4 regions of the Streptomyces sp. NPDC092952 genome follow, and region 4 is predicted to be linked to each of the others. Evidence: riboswitches for the same ligand, from Rfam matches in the RefSeq annotation. Region 4 holds a riboswitch; each other region holds the start of a gene.
The links. A riboswitch is a leader RNA that binds a small molecule or an ion and turns the genes downstream of it on or off. The one in region 4 is predicted to bind cobalamin.
Positions count from the first base shown of each region.

Region 1: it holds a riboswitch for cobalamin, as region 4 does, so the genes downstream of both, metE (5-methyltetrahydropteroyltriglutamate--homocysteine S-methyltransferase) here and ACIQGQ_RS16390 (cobalamin biosynthesis protein) in region 4, are expected to answer to the same signal.
Region 2: it holds a riboswitch for cobalamin, as region 4 does, so the genes downstream of both, ACIQGQ_RS24835 (prenyltransferase/squalene oxidase repeat-containing protein) here and ACIQGQ_RS16390 (cobalamin biosynthesis protein) in region 4, are expected to answer to the same signal.
Region 3: it holds a riboswitch for cobalamin, as region 4 does, so the genes downstream of both, ACIQGQ_RS29620 (ribonucleoside-diphosphate reductase subunit alpha) here and ACIQGQ_RS16390 (cobalamin biosynthesis protein) in region 4, are expected to answer to the same signal.

Region 1 is NZ_JBIVPT010000011.1:85,275-89,388, reverse strand. It holds partial or broken gene ACIQGQ_RS24735 (hypothetical protein) at 1-128, shown strand, start outside; gene ACIQGQ_RS24730 (hypothetical protein) at 279-479, shown strand; gene metE (5-methyltetrahydropteroyltriglutamate--homocysteine S-methyltransferase) at 587-2,911, opposite strand; cobalamin riboswitch at 3,094-3,246, opposite strand; gene ACIQGQ_RS24720 (DUF397 domain-containing protein) at 3,391-3,594, opposite strand; gene ACIQGQ_RS24715 (helix-turn-helix domain-containing protein) at 3,594-4,114, opposite strand, start outside.
Region 2 is NZ_JBIVPT010000011.1:109,584-113,697, reverse strand. It holds gene ACIQGQ_RS24840 (hypothetical protein) at 31-1,443, opposite strand; cobalamin riboswitch at 1,565-1,639, opposite strand; cobalamin riboswitch at 1,737-1,874, shown strand; gene ACIQGQ_RS24835 (prenyltransferase/squalene oxidase repeat-containing protein) at 1,992-4,114, shown strand, end outside.
Region 3 is NZ_JBIVPT010000016.1:155,649-159,762, reverse strand. It holds gene ACIQGQ_RS29625 (ribonucleotide-diphosphate reductase subunit beta) at 1-330, opposite strand, end outside; gene ACIQGQ_RS29620 (ribonucleoside-diphosphate reductase subunit alpha) at 330-2,735, opposite strand; cobalamin riboswitch at 2,877-3,021, opposite strand; gene mctP (monocarboxylate uptake permease MctP) at 3,185-4,114, opposite strand, start outside.
Region 4 is NZ_JBIVPT010000005.1:527,841-531,954, reverse strand. It holds gene ACIQGQ_RS16400 (anion permease) at 1-1,230, shown strand, start outside; gene ACIQGQ_RS16395 (hypothetical protein) at 1,263-1,493, shown strand; cobalamin riboswitch at 1,642-1,773, shown strand; gene ACIQGQ_RS16390 (cobalamin biosynthesis protein) at 1,912-2,898, shown strand; gene ACIQGQ_RS16385 (cobyric acid synthase) at 2,895-4,114, shown strand, end outside.

The DNA.
Region 1 (4,114 bases), on a different contig from region 4:
CCCGCTACAACTGGCTCGGTGCCAAGCAGAGCTCCACCGAGACCGTCACCGGTCTCACTCTCATGAGCGTCCGCCTTCACAACCCCGCCACCGGACGCCTCCTCCCGTTGGACCCGGTCCACGGCGGTAAGGGAGGCGGTAGGCCCGTCCGGAAGAATGCCGGCAGGGCCGGGGCGAGCCCGGACACCGCTCGACGAGGCCCTGCCGGCCCCCTCTTGAACCCCTTGTCCCCGAATCCCGAATCTTCGTAGAACTCTCCACAGGAAAGGCCGAGCATCATGAGTACGGCACAGTCGGTGCTTCTCTGGACCCAGAGCGCTCTGGGGCTCGACAGTCTCCTTCTCGCTCTGTTCCTGCCCAAGGTGAAGGCGGACGGAGCGGTGCGGAATCCCAGGACCGTTTACCTCCTCTGCCTTGTGCCCTGGTTGTTCCTGCTCGTCCTGTGCGTCTACTTCCGGACGCTCTTCGACGCGTGGTAGCGGGCACCGCCGGTGCGGTGCGACGCGCTTGCCGTCCGGATTCTCCGACGGGGTGACGGGCCGGGAGCGCCGGAGCGCTCCCGGCCCGGTGGCCGGTGCGGCGGGGCTCAGGACCCGTTCGCGGCCAGTTCCTCGCGTACGGTGCGGGCGGCGGCGACCAGGTTCTCCAGGGACGCCTTCGTCTCGGGCCAGCCGCGGGTCTTCAGGCCGCAGTCGGGGTTGACCCAGAGCCGTTCGGCCGGAATCGCTTCGAGCCCGGCGCGCAGCAGCCCGGCCGCCTCCGTGACGCTCGGGACGCGGGGCGAGTGGATGTCGTACACCCCGGGTCCGGCCTCGCGCGGGTAGCCGTGGGCGGCGAGTTCGCGGGCGACCTGCATGTGTGAGCGGGCTGCCTCCAGGCTGATGACGTCGGCGTCGAGGTCGTCGATGGCCCGCACGATGTCACCGAACTCGGCGTAGCACATGTGCGTGTGGATCTGGGTGTCCGGCCGCACCCCGCTGGTGCTGAGCCGGAACGCCTCCGTCGCCCAGGCGAGGTAGCCGGGCCGGTCGGCGGCGCGCAGCGGCAGCGTCTCGCGCAGCGCGGGTTCGTCGACCTGGATGACGGACGTCCCGTTCGCCTCCAGGTCCGCCACCTCGTCGCGCAGGGCGAGCGCGACCTGCCGGGCCGTCTCGCCGAGCGGCTGGTCGTCGCGGACGAACGACCAGGCCAGCATGGTGACCGGCCCCGTCAGCATGCCCTTGACGGGGCGGTCCGAGAGCGACTGCGCGTACGAGGTCCAGCGCACCGTCATCGGCTCCGGGCGGGAGATGTCCCCGGCCAGGATCGGCGGACGCACGTACCGGGTGCCGTACGACTGGACCCAGCCGTACTGCGTCGCCAGGTAGCCGGTGAGCCGCTCGGCGAAGTACTGCACCATGTCGTTGCGCTCGGCCTCGCCGTGTACCAGGACGTCCAGACCGGTCTTCTCCTGGAAGGAGACGACCTCCCGGATCTCGTTCCTGATCCGCTCCTCGTACCCCGCCTCGTCGATGCGCCCCGCGCGCAGGTCGGCGCGGGCCGTGCGGAGCTCGGTGGTCTGCGGGAACGAGCCGATGGTGGTGGTCGGCAGCAGCGGCAGGCGCAGGTGGGCGTGCTGGGCGGCGGCCCGCTCGGGGTACGGCTGGGAGCGGTGGGTGTCCGCCTCGGTGACGGCGGCGGCGCGGGCCCGGACCGCCGGGTCGCGGGTCAGGGACGAACCGGCACGGGACGACAACGCCGCCCGGTTCACCGCGAGTTCGGCGGCGATCGCGTCCGTTCCCCGGGTGATCCCCTTGGCGAGGGTGGCGATCTCGGCGGTCTTCTGCCGGGCGAAGGCGAGCCAGCGGGTGATCTGCGGATCGAGGTCCCGCTCGGCGGTCACGGTCAGCGGGACGTGCAGCAGGGAGCAGGAGGCGGCCACGTCGACCCGGTCGGCGAGGCCGAGCAGGGTGCCGAGCGTGGAGAGCGACTTCTCCAGGTCGTCGGCCCAGATGTTGCGGCCGTTGACCACCCCGGCCACCAGCCGCTTCCCGGGCAGCCCGCCGACGGCGGCCAGGGCGTCCAGGTTGGCGGCGGCCGCCTCGGTGAAGTCGAGGGCGAGCCCGTCGACGGGGGCCTTCGCGAGCACCGGCAGCGCCTCGCCGAGCCGGTCGAAGTACGAGGCCACCAGCAGCTTCGGCCGGTCGGTGAGGGCGCCCAGGTCGCGGTAGGCGCGGGCCGCCGCGTTCAGCTCGGCCGGGGTGCGGTCCTGGACTAGGGCGGGTTCGTCGAGCTGCACCCACTCCGCGCCCGCCGCGCGCAGGTCGGCGAGGACCTCGGCGTACACCGGCAGCAGCCGGTCCAGCAGGGTGAGCGGGTCGAAGCCGCCGGCCACCCCGGGCGCGGGCTTGGCGAGGAGGAGGTAGGTGACCGGGCCGACCAGGACGGGCCGGGGCGTCAGCCCGAGGGCCAGTGCCTCGCGGAACTCGCAGACCTGCTTGGTGGAGTCGGCGGAGAAGACGGTGTTCGGCCCGAGCTCGGGCACCAGGTAGTGGTAGTTCGTGTCGAACCACTTGGTCATCTCCAGCGGCGCCACGTCCTGGGTTCCCCGCGCCATCGCGAAGTAGCCGTCCAGGGCGTCGGCGGCGACGGCCGTGCGGTGCCGGTCGGGGACCGCGCCGACCATGACGCTGGTGTCCAGCACGTGGTCGTAGTACGAGAAGTCGCCGGTGGGCACTTCGTGGATGCCGGCCTCGGTCAGCTCCCGCCAGTTGGCGCGGCGCAGGCCGGCGGCGATGGCACGGAGCGCGTCGGCGGTGACGCGGCCCTTCCAGTAACCCTCGATCGCCTTCTTCAGTTCACGGTTCTGCCCCTGACGGGGGTAGCCGTACACGGTCGCCCGTGCTGCCGCGGCTGCGGTCCTGCCGGTCACGGAGATCTCCTTCGAGAGACGTATCCCTGGGATCCCGAGGACCCGCGCGGCACGAAGGAGTGGCATGTCCCGCGGTGCGGCCTCGCGCCACAGGGCACGGCCGTCCGCCGGATATGTACGCCGACCCGCCCACGAGGTCACCGGGATGTCCGCGCACGCGTCGTACGCGCGCGGGCAGTGGCAGGTCTTCGGACTCGCGGGCTCGCCCGCCCAAAGGCGGACACCTACTGGCCGTCGCTTCCCAGGACCCTGTCTCGGGCCCCAGTGCGTATGACGGCGGTCGTTCCCACTCACCGCTGCGGGGCAGTCCCGGATTCCCACCGGGTTCCCTCTTACGACTCCCCGCCTGGCGGACGGGGCGAACCAGCTGCACGGCCCACCCTACGACCCCGCCCGCACCGGCCGCCACAACACAACGACGCCCCGCACCCGACGGGAGGCCGGATGCGGGGCGCGGGTGCGTTCGTCGCGCGCGTACGTCAGTGGTGGGTGGCGTAGGAGACGAAGGCGGTCCACTGCTGGGGCCCGAAGGCGAGCCGGGGGCCGTGGGTCTGCTTGGAGTCGCGTACGTGGACGGTCTCGGGGACGACGGCTACCTCCACGCAGTCCGGGCCGTCATTGGTGCTGTAGCTGCTCTTGAACCACTCCAGCACGGAACTGTTCGCTGTCGAGGGGTTGGTCATTACATCTCTCCCAGCACTTTCTTGATGAAGGCCAGCGACTCACGCGGGGTGAGGGCCTGGGCCCGGATGATGCCACAGCGGATCTCGAAGAGTTGGATCTCTTTGGGGTGTGAGAACAGTCGATTGATGAGATGGGCCTCGCTGTGTCCAACGGTCTCCCCGTTGTCCAGCCGCAGTAGCTTGAACGCCCCTGCGAGACCTGTGTGATCCTCGCGATTCGTGGGCATTACCTGGATCTCCACGTCTCGCCGCTGGCCGAACTCCAGCAGATGTTCGAGCTGCTTCCGCATCACCATTCTGCCCCCGAGGGGGCGCTGGAGCGTCACCTCTTCCATGATGAAGGTGAAGACCCGGGCGGGCTGTTGGTGGAAGATCTCCTGGCGTGCCATCCGCGCGGCGACGAGCCGCTCGATCTCCTCCTCGCTGAAGGCCGGGCGCCGCATCCCGTACAGCGCCTTGGCGTACTCCTGGGTCTGGAGCAGCCCGTTGACGACGGAGTTGTCGTAGGCGCAGATCTCGA
Region 2 (4,114 bases), on a different contig from region 4:
GGCGAAGGCCCGGACGGACCCGACCCGGGATCAGGAGCCCAGACGCAGGGCGATCGTGTCGCCGACCGCGACGGCGCTCTCGCGCGCCGCCGTGGTGAACGCGGCGCCGTCGACACTCGCCTTCCAGACGGTGGAGCCGCTGTTGGTCCTGCCGTTGAGGGCGGTGATCGGGCCGGTGCCGGTGGCCGGGGTGACGCCGGTGACGCAGCCGGACGGGGCCGCCGCGCCGGCCGCCGCGTCCAGTACCGCGCCGAGTGTGGTCGTGGCGCCGGTCGCGGTGAGCGTGACGGAGCACACCTTCAGCGAGCCGGTGCCGTCGTCCACGGTCAGCGCGAACCTGCTCGCGGTGCCGGAGGACAGCGACGCCTGGCCGACCCACCGGGGCGCGCCGGCGGTCGCCGGAGTGGGCGGTGCGGAGGTGAAGCCGCCGCCGGCCACCGCCCGCAGTCCGTCGATGGAGGCGTACGCCTGCGGGGCGGTGTCGGTGGGCAGGTACCGGAAGCCGCCGCCCGGGTTGAACTGCTGGCCGATCAGGAAGTCGACCGGGGTCCTGCCCTTGGAGGTGAGGAAGTCGCCGGTCTGGGCGTTGATGCCGCAGGCGTTGAGGCCGGAGACGGCCCAGCCGTTGGAGTCGGTGTTGACCCCGTACATGGCGTCGAAGGCGCCGGTGTTGACGACGAGCTTGTTCTTCAGGAACGTCCTGGCCTCGACGATGTCGGGGTCGGTGGCGGGGGCGCCGGAGACGCACAGCGCCGCCATGGCCGCCCCGGTCATGTCGACGTCGCCCTCGGCGGCCAGCTGGGCGGGGTCGCCCTCCGCCTTGCCGAAGTTCCAGCCGCCGTCGTCGTGCTGGTTGGCGCGGATCCGGGTGATCATCGCGTCGCGCAGGGACTGGGGTACGCGTATCCGGTCGGCGGTGGTCCGGGCGCCGTTCAGGGCGAGGGCGGCGAAGACGGTGCCGTTGAAGTTGGCGGACGGCCCGAAGTAGCCGGGCTCGGCGGTCTGCCAGTAGGAGTAGATGTCGGCGACGAGGTTGCGGGAGGCGGAGACCCGGGCGGGATCGATCCCCGCGGCGTACGCGTTCAGCGCGGCGCGCTCGTAGTCGGTGACGACCGGGGAGGCCGAGGGCCAGGAACCGGTGGAGAGCAGGTTCCGGTAGACCGTTCTCGCGTTCTTCGTCGCGTCGCCGCCGGGGATGACGTCCACCGCGGCCGTACCGGCGGCGGCGAACGCGCTGAACGCCCACTCGTTGGAGAGCCCCGACCCGGCGTACGAACCATCCGCCCCCTGGAGGGACTTGAGGTATCCGACACCGTTGGCGGTGGAGGTGGCGATCTGTGCCGGCGTCGAGGTCGCCGCCGCCGGCAGGGCGGTCAGGGCGAAGGCGCCGAGGGCGGCCGCCGCGGTGAACGCGGCGCGGCGGACGGTACTGGTACGGGGCATGGCGTGCTCCAGAGGTGAGGGACGCCGGCCCCGCTCGCCGGTCCCCGCGAGGGGTGCGTACGACGGGGCGTGGCCGCCGTCCGGAACGCGTGGACCGACTTCCAACTAGCCAGTGCCGTATGGGCATTCGGGCTCGGGAAGGCAGTCGCCGCCCCACACCGCTGCGCGTCAGCCCCGGAGTCGCACCGGGTTCCCCCACTCGGCAGGGCCGGACAGTACCGGACGTCCGACCGGCTTGGCCACTGTGCGCAGCGGCGTGAACCCGCATCGTACGGAGCGGTCTTGACGGTCCCCACGAACGCATGCTCCAATCCGGCTGATACGCAAAGCTGTTCCAGGGGAAGCCGGTCGAAGTCCGGCGCTGACCCGCAACCGTAGGCCCGATCCCGGTCGGGCGAGCCGGAGTGCCTGGAGCGTGTTCCACAGCAACGGACGCCGTCGCGGACTACGGCGTGGTGCGACCTGCTCCGCCCTGCGGCTCACCGCCGGGACGGGGCCGCTGCCACGTTCCCCGCCACCCGCTTCGGCCACACAGCGAAGGGGCCGTGATGGGAACCGTGGAGTGCGAGGACACTCACATACGGCGTGCACGACACGTGCGGAGACGGCCGGGCGCCCCGGCCGCCGTGCTGTCCGCGCTGGTCGTCCTGGTCGCGTCCTGCCTCGCGTACCTCCTCACCGGCCTGCCCGCCGCCGCGGCCCCGGTCGGGGACTGCACCGCGACCAGGGGGGCCGTCCTCGCCGTCGACTTCACGCCCTTCGGCGGCAAGGTCGAGCGCGGCTGCGACACCACCCCCACCACCGGCTACGAGCTCTTCCGCGACGCCGGCTTCACCACCACCGGGACCCAGCACGACGGCCCCGGCTTCATCTGCCGTATCGGCCTCGGCACCGGTACGCAGTACCCGACCCCGGACAAGGAGGACTGCGTCCTGACCCCGCAGGCGACCGCCTACTGGTCGTACTGGGTCGCCTCGCCCGGCCAGGACGACTGGACCTACAGCCAGTACGGGGCGATGGACCGCAAGCTCAAGGACGGTGACGTCGACGCCTGGGTGTACGGCGGCACCGACATCGGCGGCACCACTGGCCGGCCCACCTTCAGCCCCGACGACGTCCGCGCCCAGGGCGGCACCTCCCCGAACCCGGGCGGCGGACCCACCGGAGCCCCCGGCCGGGTCGACGTGGCGGGCGCCGCTTCCTGGCTCCAGGACCTGCTGAGCGACGGCGAACGCATCGTCGACGAGGGCACCGGCACCCCGAACTACCTGCTCACCACGGAGACCGCGTACGCCCTGGCCGCCGCCCGCGGCAGGAGCGGTGCCCTCGACAAGGTCGTCGGCTTCCTCGCGGCCCACGTCGACGACTACGTCCTCCCCGGCGGCAGGGACCAGGCCCCGAGCACGGCCGCCGCGGCCCGGCTCGCCCTGCTCGCCGAGTCGACCGAACGCGACCCCCGGGACTTCGGCGGCCGGGACCTGATCGCCGACCTCACCGGCAACGTCTGCCCCGCCGCCGCCCCCGGCCAGGGCTGCACCGCCGAGGGGGACATCCGGCACATCACCTACGCCGACGAGCAGGCCCGCGCCGTACTGGCCCTGCTCCGCGCCGACATCACCCCCGAGACCGCCTCCGTCGCCCGGCTCACCCAGGTGCAGTGCAAGGACGGCGGCATCACCAGCATCCTCATCCAGCCCGGCGGCCGCTGCGAGGGCGACGCCGGGACCACCGGCCTGATCGCCCTCGTCCTGCACCGGGCGGGCGGCCAGGAGCCCGCCGTCACCAAGGCCCGCGACTACCTGAGGAAGACACAGCTCGACGACGGCTCCTTCCCCGGCTACACCGGAGCCACTACCGGCGACGTGATCGCCACCGCCTACGCCGCCCAGGCCCTGCGCGCGTTCGGCGAGACCTCCCGGGCCGATTCCGCCGAGGGCTGGCTCTCGCGCACCCAACTGGACGGCGGCGGCTTCGGCTACGACCGGGACGCCACCGAACCCACCGCCTATGCCACCCCGGTCGCCGCCCTCGCCGGAGCCCGCACCGACCTCGCGAGCCTCACCACCAAGAAGACCGAACCCACCGGCCCGCCCGCCACCCCGGACCCGGGCGGCGAGCCGGAGCCCGGCGACGGCCCCGACCTGAAGAAGGGCGTCGCCTACCTCACCGGCGCCGACCGGCTCCAGCAGGGCCGGTACTACCCGGCCGTCGCGGGCTCGGGCCGCGCCGACTTCGGCCTCACCATCGACGGGGCGTACGCCCTGGCCGCCACCGGCCTGGACAACGCCAGGCTGCGCGGTGTCGTCGACTTCCTCGACCAGGGCGGAACGGACGGCGAGGGCCGCACCGTCAACGACTGGACGGGCATCGGCACCGCCTACGCGGGCGGCGGCTCGATCGGCAAGACCGCGCTGCTCGCCGAGGCGGTGGGCCGCGACCCGCGCGACTTCGCCGGGCACGATCTGATCGCCGCCCTCGACGAGGCGGTGTGCGCCGGGCCCAGCAAGGCGCCCGACCGCTCCTGCGCCGCCAAGGGCGCCTACACCTACGCGCCGTCCGTCTTCTCGCAGGCCCTCGCCGTCATGGCGCAGCTCCGCGCCGGGGACCAGGAGAACGCCGAGGATCCGATCGCCTACCTGGAGAGCATCCAGAACGCCGACGGCTCCTGGCC
Region 3 (4,114 bases), on a different contig from region 4:
GACGTGCACGGCCTCCTCGAAGAGCTGCCGCGACAGGTACAGCCGCGCCTCGGGGGAGTTGATGTGCTTGTACAGCGTCAGCACGAGGTTGTTGGAGACGATCGAGTCACCGGTCGCGAAGAACGCGACGAGCCGCCCGATCATGTGCTGCTCGCCCGGCGACAGCTTGGCAAGGTCGGCCACGTCGGAGTGGAGGTCGACCTCCTCCACCGTCCAGGTGTTCTTGATCGCGTCCCGGTAGCGCTCGTAGAAGTCCGGGTAGCGCATGGGACGCAGGGTCAGCTCGAAACCCGGGTCCAGCAGGTTCTTCTCGGCGTGGGTGGAGCTCATTACTGGCAGGCCTCGCAGGACTCGGGGTTTTCGAGGGAGCAGGCGATCGCGTCCGCGTCGGGTGCCGACGCCTGCTGTACGGGAATGGGGGCGGCGGCCGCGGCCTGGCCGGAGGCCGCGCGGGCGATCCGGGTCGCCGGGCGCGAACGCAGGTAGTACGTCGTCTTCAGCCCCTGCTTCCAGGCGTACGCGTACATCGAGGAGAGCTTGCCGATCGTCGGCGTCTCCAGGAACAGGTTCAGCGACTGGCTCTGGTCCAGGAACGGGGTACGGGCCGCCGCCATGTCGATCAGGCCGCGCTGCGGGATCTCCCACGCGGTGCGGTACAGCGCCCGCACGTCCTCGGGGATCCAGGCGAAGCCCTGCACCGAGCCGCTCGCCTCGCGCAGCGCCTCACGGGTCCGCGCGTCCCACACGCCGAGCTGCTTCAACTCCTCCACCAGGTACGCGTTGACCTGGAGGAACTCACCGCTGAGCGTCTCGCGCTTGAAGAGGTTGGAGACCTGCGGCTCGATGCACTCGTACACCCCGGCGATCGAGGCGATGGTCGCGGTCGGCGCGATGGCCAGCAGCAGCGAGTTGCGCATGCCGGACTTCGCGACCCGGGCGCGCAGCGCCTCCCAGCGCTCCGGCCAGTTCAGCCCGGTGTCGTAGTGGTCGGGGTGCAGCACCCCGCGCGCCGCGCGCGTCCGCTCCCAGGCGGGCAGCGGGCCCGAGCGCTCGGCGAGCTCGCAGGACGCCTCGTAGGCGGCGAGCATGATCCGCTCGGAGATCCGGGTGGAGAGCGCGCGGGCCTCCGGCGAGTCGAACGGCAGCCGCAGCTGGAAGAAGACGTCCTGGAGCCCCATGGCGCCCAGGCCCACCGGGCGCCACTGGGCGTTGGAGCGGCCCGCCTGCTCGGTCGGGTAGAAGTTGATGTCGACGACCCGGTCCAGGAAGGTCACCGCGGTGCGGACGGTGGCGTCCAGCCGCTCCCAGTCGATGGAGCCGCCGGTGACGAACGCGCCGAGGTTGACCGAGCCCAGGTTGCAGACGGCGGTCTCGCCGTCGTCGGTGACCTCCAGGATCTCGGTGCACAGGTTCGAGGAGTGGACGACGCTGCCCGGCTCGGCGGTCTGGTTCGCGGTCCGGTTGGAGGCGTCCTTGAAGGTCATCCAGCCCTGGCCGGTCTGGGCGAGGGTGCGCATCATCCGGCCGTACAGCTCGCGGGCCGGGAGCGTCCGGCGGGCCAGGCCCTTCGCCTCGGCGGCCCGGTACGCGGCGTCGAACGCGTCGCCCCACAGGTCGACCAGGTCGGGCACGTCGGCCGGGGAGAACAGCGACCACTCGCCGTCCGCCTCGACCCGGCGCATGAACTCGTCCGGCACCCAGTGCGCCAGGTTCAGGTTGTGCGTGCGCCGCTGGTCCTCGCCCGTGTTGTCGCGGAGCTCCAGGAACTCCTCGATGTCCGCGTGCCAGGTCTCCAGGTAGACGGCGGCGGCGCCCTTGCGGCGGCCCCCCTGGTTGACGGCGGCGACCGAGGCGTCCAGCGTCTTGAGGAACGGCACGATGCCGTTGGAGTGCCCGTTGGTGCCGCGGATCAGCGAACCGCGCGAGCGGATGCGGGAGTACGAGAGGCCGATGCCGCCCGCGTGCTTCGAGAGCCGGGCCACCTGGTGGTAGCGGTCGTAGATCGAGTCCAGCTCGTCCAGCGGCGAGTCCAGCAGATAGCAGGAGGACATCTGCGGGTGCCGGGTACCGGAGTTGAACAGGGTGGGGGAGGAGGGCAGGTAGTCGAGCCGGCTCATCAGCCCGTACAGCGCCGCCACCTCGTCCAGGGCGCGCTGCGACTCGTCCTCGGCGAGCCCGGACGCCACCCGGAGCATGAAGTGCTGCGGGGTCTCGACGACCTGGCGGGTGTGCGGGTGGCGCAGCAGGTAGCGGCTGTGCAGGGTACGCAGCCCGAAGTAGCCGAAGCGGTCGTCCGCGCCGTCGGCGAGCGACTGCCCCACCAGCGCGTCCAGCGCCTCCGCGTGCCGGGCGACGAAGGCGGCGGTGCGGTCCGCGATCAGGCCCTCGCGGTGCCCCACGGCGACCGAGGCGGAGAAGGAGACCGCGCCCTGGCCCGCCGCCTCGTCCGCGATGGCGAGGGTCAGCAGCCGGGCGGCCAGCCGGGAGTACGCGGGGTCCTCGGAGATCAGGCCCGCGGCCGCCTCGGTGGCCAGCGAACGCAGCTCCGCCTCGTCCGCCCGCGCGCTGCGGCCGCGCAGGGCGGCGGCGGCGACCCGGCCGGGGTCGGTGTCGGGCAGATCGGCGGTGAGGGCGGTCAGGGTCCGCAGCAGCGCCGCTCCGGGACCGTCCTGTGCGGCTGCCTCGGACTCGACGGACGCGGCGACTGAAGCCGGATCGGCTGGCGCGATGGTCACGTGTTGCTCTCCCACGCTCGGCTCGGGGCCGGCGGGGGCACGGGGGAAGCCCGCGAAGGACGCACCCGGGCCGGGGCAGCACTCCGCGCGGCGTCCACCGGCCCAACCGCGAGGCCCGGACGTCTGGGCATCCGGTTCGGTCGAGCCGGATGCGCTGTCGGCAGGTCGTCGGACTGGCTCGGAGTGCGCAAAAGCGCACCGGATACACCGTTGCGGGACAGTTCCGGATTCGCACCGGATTCCCCTGCGACGACAGCGAGGACGAGCATACATGTGGGGGCCGCCCGATGAGGCAGCCCCCACATGTTGTGTCGTACGACGCAGGATCGGATCGCTCCCGGAACGGCGGACGGCCCGCCCCCACCCCTCGGGAAGGGGCGGGAGCGGGCCGTGGAAGCCCGGGAACGGGCCCTGCCGGAGGTGTTCCCGGGGCGCCGGGAAGCGGCCCGTCAGTGGCCGCCCGGAGCCCCCGCGGTGGCCGGCGGGAGCTTCGCCCGCACGCCCGGGTCGCCCGCGTCGGCCGTGTAGTCGGCCGGCGAGGTCTCGTCCGTACCGGCGGGCGCCTTCATGGCGTTCAGGACGAAGGTCAGCACCACCGTCACGACCACGTTCAGCACGAACGCGGTGAGGCCGATGTAGCCGATCTCGCCGATGCCGGGGATCTCCGCCGACGAACCGCCGAAGTGCTTCTGGGTCGGCGAGGCGACCCCGTACGCGGCGACCGTCCCGTACACCATGCCGACCGCCCAGCCCGCGAGCAGCGCCCAGCGGTGGAACCAGCGGGTGAACAGCCCGCCGACCAGGGCCGGCATCGTCTGGAGGATCCAGATCCCGCCGAGCAGCTGGAAGTTGATCGCGACGGTCTTGTCCATGGTGAGGACGAAGGCCAGCGCGCCGACCTTGACCAGCAGCGACACCAGCTTGGAGACCTTGGTCTCCTGCTCCGGGGTGGCGTCGGGTTTCAGGAAGTCCTTGTAGATGTTGCGGGTGAAGAGGTTCGCCGCGGCGATCGACATGATCGCGGCGGGCACCAGCGCGCCGATGCCGATCGCGGCGAAGGCCACCCCCGCGAACCAGTCCGGGAACATGTTCTCGAACAGCTGCGGGATGGCCAGCTGCCCGTTGTCCACCTTGATCCCGGCGGCGATCGCCATGAAGCCGAGCAGCGCCAGCAGGCCCAGCATCAGCGAGTACAGCGGCAGGATCGTGGTGTTGCGCCGGATCACGTTGCGGCTGCGGCTGGAGAGCGTCGCCGTGATGGAGTGCGGATACATGAACAGTGCCAGCGCCGAGCCCAGCGCCAGGGTCGCGTACCCCCACTGACCCGCCTCGCCCGGGGCGAGCGCGCCGCGCGGTTTGCCGGTGGCCGGATTGGTCTC
Region 4 (4,114 bases):
AACGGTTTCCACGACACCGCGAACGCGATGGCGACCACCATCTCGACCGGTGCACTCAGACCGAAGACCGCGGTGGCCATGTCCGCCGTTCTCAATCTCGTCGGCGCGTTCCTGTCGGTGGAGGTCGCCAAGACGATCTCCGGCGGGATCGTCAACGAGGACGGGTTGCGCACAGAAGTGATCTTCGCGGCACTCGTCGGCGCCATCCTGTGGAATCTGCTGACCTGGCTGGTCGGGCTGCCCTCCAGCTCGTCGCACGCCCTGTTCGGCGGCCTGATCGGCGCGGCCGTGATGTCGGCGGGCTGGTCGTCGGTCAACGGCGGCACCGTCGTCACCAAGGTGCTGCTCCCCGCGGTCGCCGCCCCGATCGTCGCCGGTCTCGCCGCGCTGCTGGCCACCCGGCTGACGTACCGGATCGGCGGGAAGATCCGCGACGAGGCCCAGGAGAAGGCCACCGCCAAGGGCTACCGGGCCGGCCAGATCGCCTCGGCCGGGCTGGTCTCCCTCGCCCACGGCACCAACGACGCGCAGAAGACCATGGGCATCATCACGCTGGCCCTGGTCACCGGCGGGGTCCTGCACCCCGGGGCCAACCCGCCGGTCTGGGTGATCGTCTCCGCCGGTCTGGCCATCGCGCTCGGCACCTACCTGGGCGGCTGGCGCATCATCCGCACCATGGGCAGCGGCCTCACCGACCTCAAGCCGCCGCAGGGCTTCGCCGCCCAGACCAGCGCGGCCACGGTCATCCTGGCCTCCTCGCACCTCGGCTTCTCGCTCTCCACCACGCAGTCGTGCTCCGGCGCCGTGATGGGCGCGGGCCTCGGCCGCCAGGGCGGTGTGGTCCGCTGGTCCACCGCCACCCGGATGTTCGTCGCCTGGGGCCTGACCCTGCCGGCCGCCGGTCTGGTCGGCGCGGGCGCGGAGCTGCTCACCAAGCAGGGCACCTGGGGCGTCGTCGTCGTCGCGGCCCTGCTGATCCTGGGCTCCGGCTCGATCTGGCTGCTCTCCCGCCGCAAGCCGGTCGGCCACGACGACGTCGCCCCGGCGGGCGCCGAGGCCCCGGCCCCGGTCCCCGCCGAGCCCGCCGGTGTCGTCACCACGGCCATCGCCGCCGTCAGCCCGCCGCCCACCACCGCGGCCCAGGCCGCCGCCCCGGCCGCGGTCGTCGTGACCGCCGTCCCGGTCACGCCCAAGGCCCCTCAGGACCCGGCGCAGCCCGCCGCCGTCTGACCGGTCCCGCACCGACCGTCTAAGGAATCAGCATGAAAATCGACTGGGCAGCCCTCGGCTCCGTCTTCGGTGTCTCCCTCGTGGTCACCGTCGCGCTGGTGGGCCTCTTCACCCTGGGCATCGTCGGCCTCTCCAAGCAGGCCGAACCGGCGGCGCAGGGCGGCTCCGGCGGCTCGCCGCTGCTGGCCCGCGCCGGCGCGTACGCCTGCTTCGCGCTCTGCGCGGCGGCCGTCGGGTACGGCATCTTCCTGATCGTCGCCTGACCCGCCCCGCGCGCCCCGCATCGGGCCGGACACCCCCGGGTGTCCGGCCCGATGTGCGTCTCAGCACACTGCCCCGCCGCAGGTCAACGGCAGGTTGACGGGCCTTCGCGGGGCATGGTGGACTGCCGGAGCCAATTACGGCGACAGCAGAGGAAGCCGGTGCGAATCCGGCGCGGTCCCGCCACTGTCACCGGGGAGCGGTCCCCCACACCGGACGTCACGGCGCGCGCGAGCGGGCTGGAAGGCCGGGGGCCCCGCGGATCCGGGAGCCAGGAGACTCTCGTCGCCGGTCACGTCGAACCAGGGCGCGGACCCTGAGTGAGGACATATCGCCATGCCCGGCCGCCGTGCGCCCGCCGTCCCAGGCCCCGATGCCTTCCGTACGAGAGTCCGCCGCGGCGCGACGGCCGGCTGAGCCGTGCGAGCCGACCGCATCTTCGCGTACGGCGCCACCGCCGGTCTCCTCGGCGACCTGCTGCTCGGTGACCCCCGCAGGGGCCACCCGGTCGCCGCCTTCGGGCGGGCCGCGGCGGGCGTCGAGCGCCGCCTGTGGCACGACCACCGCGGCTGGGGCGCGCTGCACACCCTGATCTGCGCCGGAGCCGCCGTGGGCGGCGGTGCGCTGGCCGCCCGCGCGGTACGCCGCAGCCCCGCCGCCTCCGTGGCGCTGACCGCCGCCACCACCTGGTCCGTCGTCGGCGGCACCTCCCTGGGCCGGGAGGCGCGGGCCATCGGCGGCGCGCTGGAGGCCGGTGACATCGCCCTGGCCCGGGAGCGGCTGCCGCATCTGTGCGGGCGCGACCCGCAGTCCCTGGACGGGCCGCGGATCGCCCGCGCCGTGGTGGAGTCCGTGGCGGAGAACACCTCGGACGCCGTGGTCGGCGCCCTGGTGTGGGGAGCGGTGGGCGGGGTCCCCGGGCTGGCCGGGTTCCGGGCCGTCAACACCCTCGACGCCATGGTCGGCCACAGGTCGCCGCGGCTGCGCCGCTACGGCTGGGCCTCGGCCCGCCTCGACGACCTCGCGGGCTGGCCCGGCGCCCGGCTCACCGCCCTGCTCGCGGTGGCCGCCGGGGGACGCCCCCGGGACGCGCTGCACGCCTGGCGGGCCGACGCCGCCAAGCACCCCAGCCCGAACGCGGGCCCGGTGGAGGCCGCGTTCGCCGGGGCGCTCGGCGTACGGCTGGGCGGGACCCTCGCGTACGGCGGCCGGGTCGAGCACCGCCCGGTGCTCAACGGGGAGCGCGGCCGGGCCGTGGAGGGCGCGGACATCGAACGCGCGGTGCGGCTGTCGCGGCGGGTCGGCGCGCTGGCCCTCGGCGTGTGCGTGGCGGGGCGGCTCGGCGCCGGCCTCGCCGCACGACGGATCGCCGCTCGGCGGACCGGTACCGGACGGAGGAGCGCATGAGCGGCGGACTGCTGGTCGCCGGAACCACCTCGGACGCGGGCAAGAGCGTCGTCACCGCGGGCATCTGCCGCTGGCTGGTGCGCCGGGGCGTGAAGGTCGCGCCCTTCAAGGCGCAGAACATGTCGTTGAACTCGTTCGTCACCCGCGAGGGCGCCGAGATCGGGCGCGCCCAGGCCATGCAGGCCCAGGCCGCCCGCGTCGAGCCGACCGCGCTGATGAACCCGGTCCTGCTGAAGCCCGGCGGCGACCGCTCCAGCCAGGTCGTCCTGATGGGGAAGCCGGTCGGCGAGATGAGCGCGCGCGGCTACCACGGCGGCCGCCAGGAGGCCCTGTTCGGCACGGTCACCGACTGCCTGGAGCAACTGCGGGCCACGTACGACGCGGTGATCTGCGAGGGGGCGGGCAGCCCGGCCGAGATCAACCTGCGGCGCACCGACATCGTGAACATGGGCATCGCGCGGGCGGCGGACTTCCCGGTGGTGGTGGTCGGCGACATCGACCGGGGCGGCGTCTTCGCGTCGTTCTTCGGTACGACGGCGCTGCTGGCCCCCGAGGACCAGGCGCTGGTCGCGGGCTACCTGGTGAACAAGTTCCGCGGTGACGTGTCGCTGCTGGAGCCCGGTCTGGACATGCTGCGCGGGCTGACCGGGCGGCCGACGTACGGGGTGCTGCCCTTCGCCCACGGGCTCGGCATCGACGAGGAGGACGGGCTGCGGGTCTCGCTGCGCGGGGCCGTGCGCGAGTCGGCCGTCGCGCCGCCGCACGGCGAGGACGTGCTGCGGGTCGCGGTGTGCGCGGTGCCGCTGATGTCGAACTTCACGGACGTGGACGCGCTGGCCGCCGAGCCCGGGGTCGTCGTCCGGTTCGTGGACCGGGCCGAGGAGCTGTCCGACGCCGACCTGGTCGTGGTGCCCGGCACCCGGGGCACGGTGAAGGCGCTGGCCTGGCTGCGGGAGCGCGGCCTCGCCGACGCGCTGGCGCGGCGCGCGGCCGCGGGCCGGCCGGTCCTCGGCATCTGCGGCGGCTTCCAGCTGCTGGGCGAGCGCATCGAGGACGAGGTGGAGTCCCGGGCCGGCCGGGTCGAGGGCCTCGGCCTGCTGCCCGTGCGCGTCCGCTTCGACCGGGAGAAGACCCTGGCCCGGCCGGTCGGCGAGGCGCTCGGCGCGCCCGTGGAGGGGTACGAGATCCACCACGGGGTGGCGGACGTGCTCGGCGG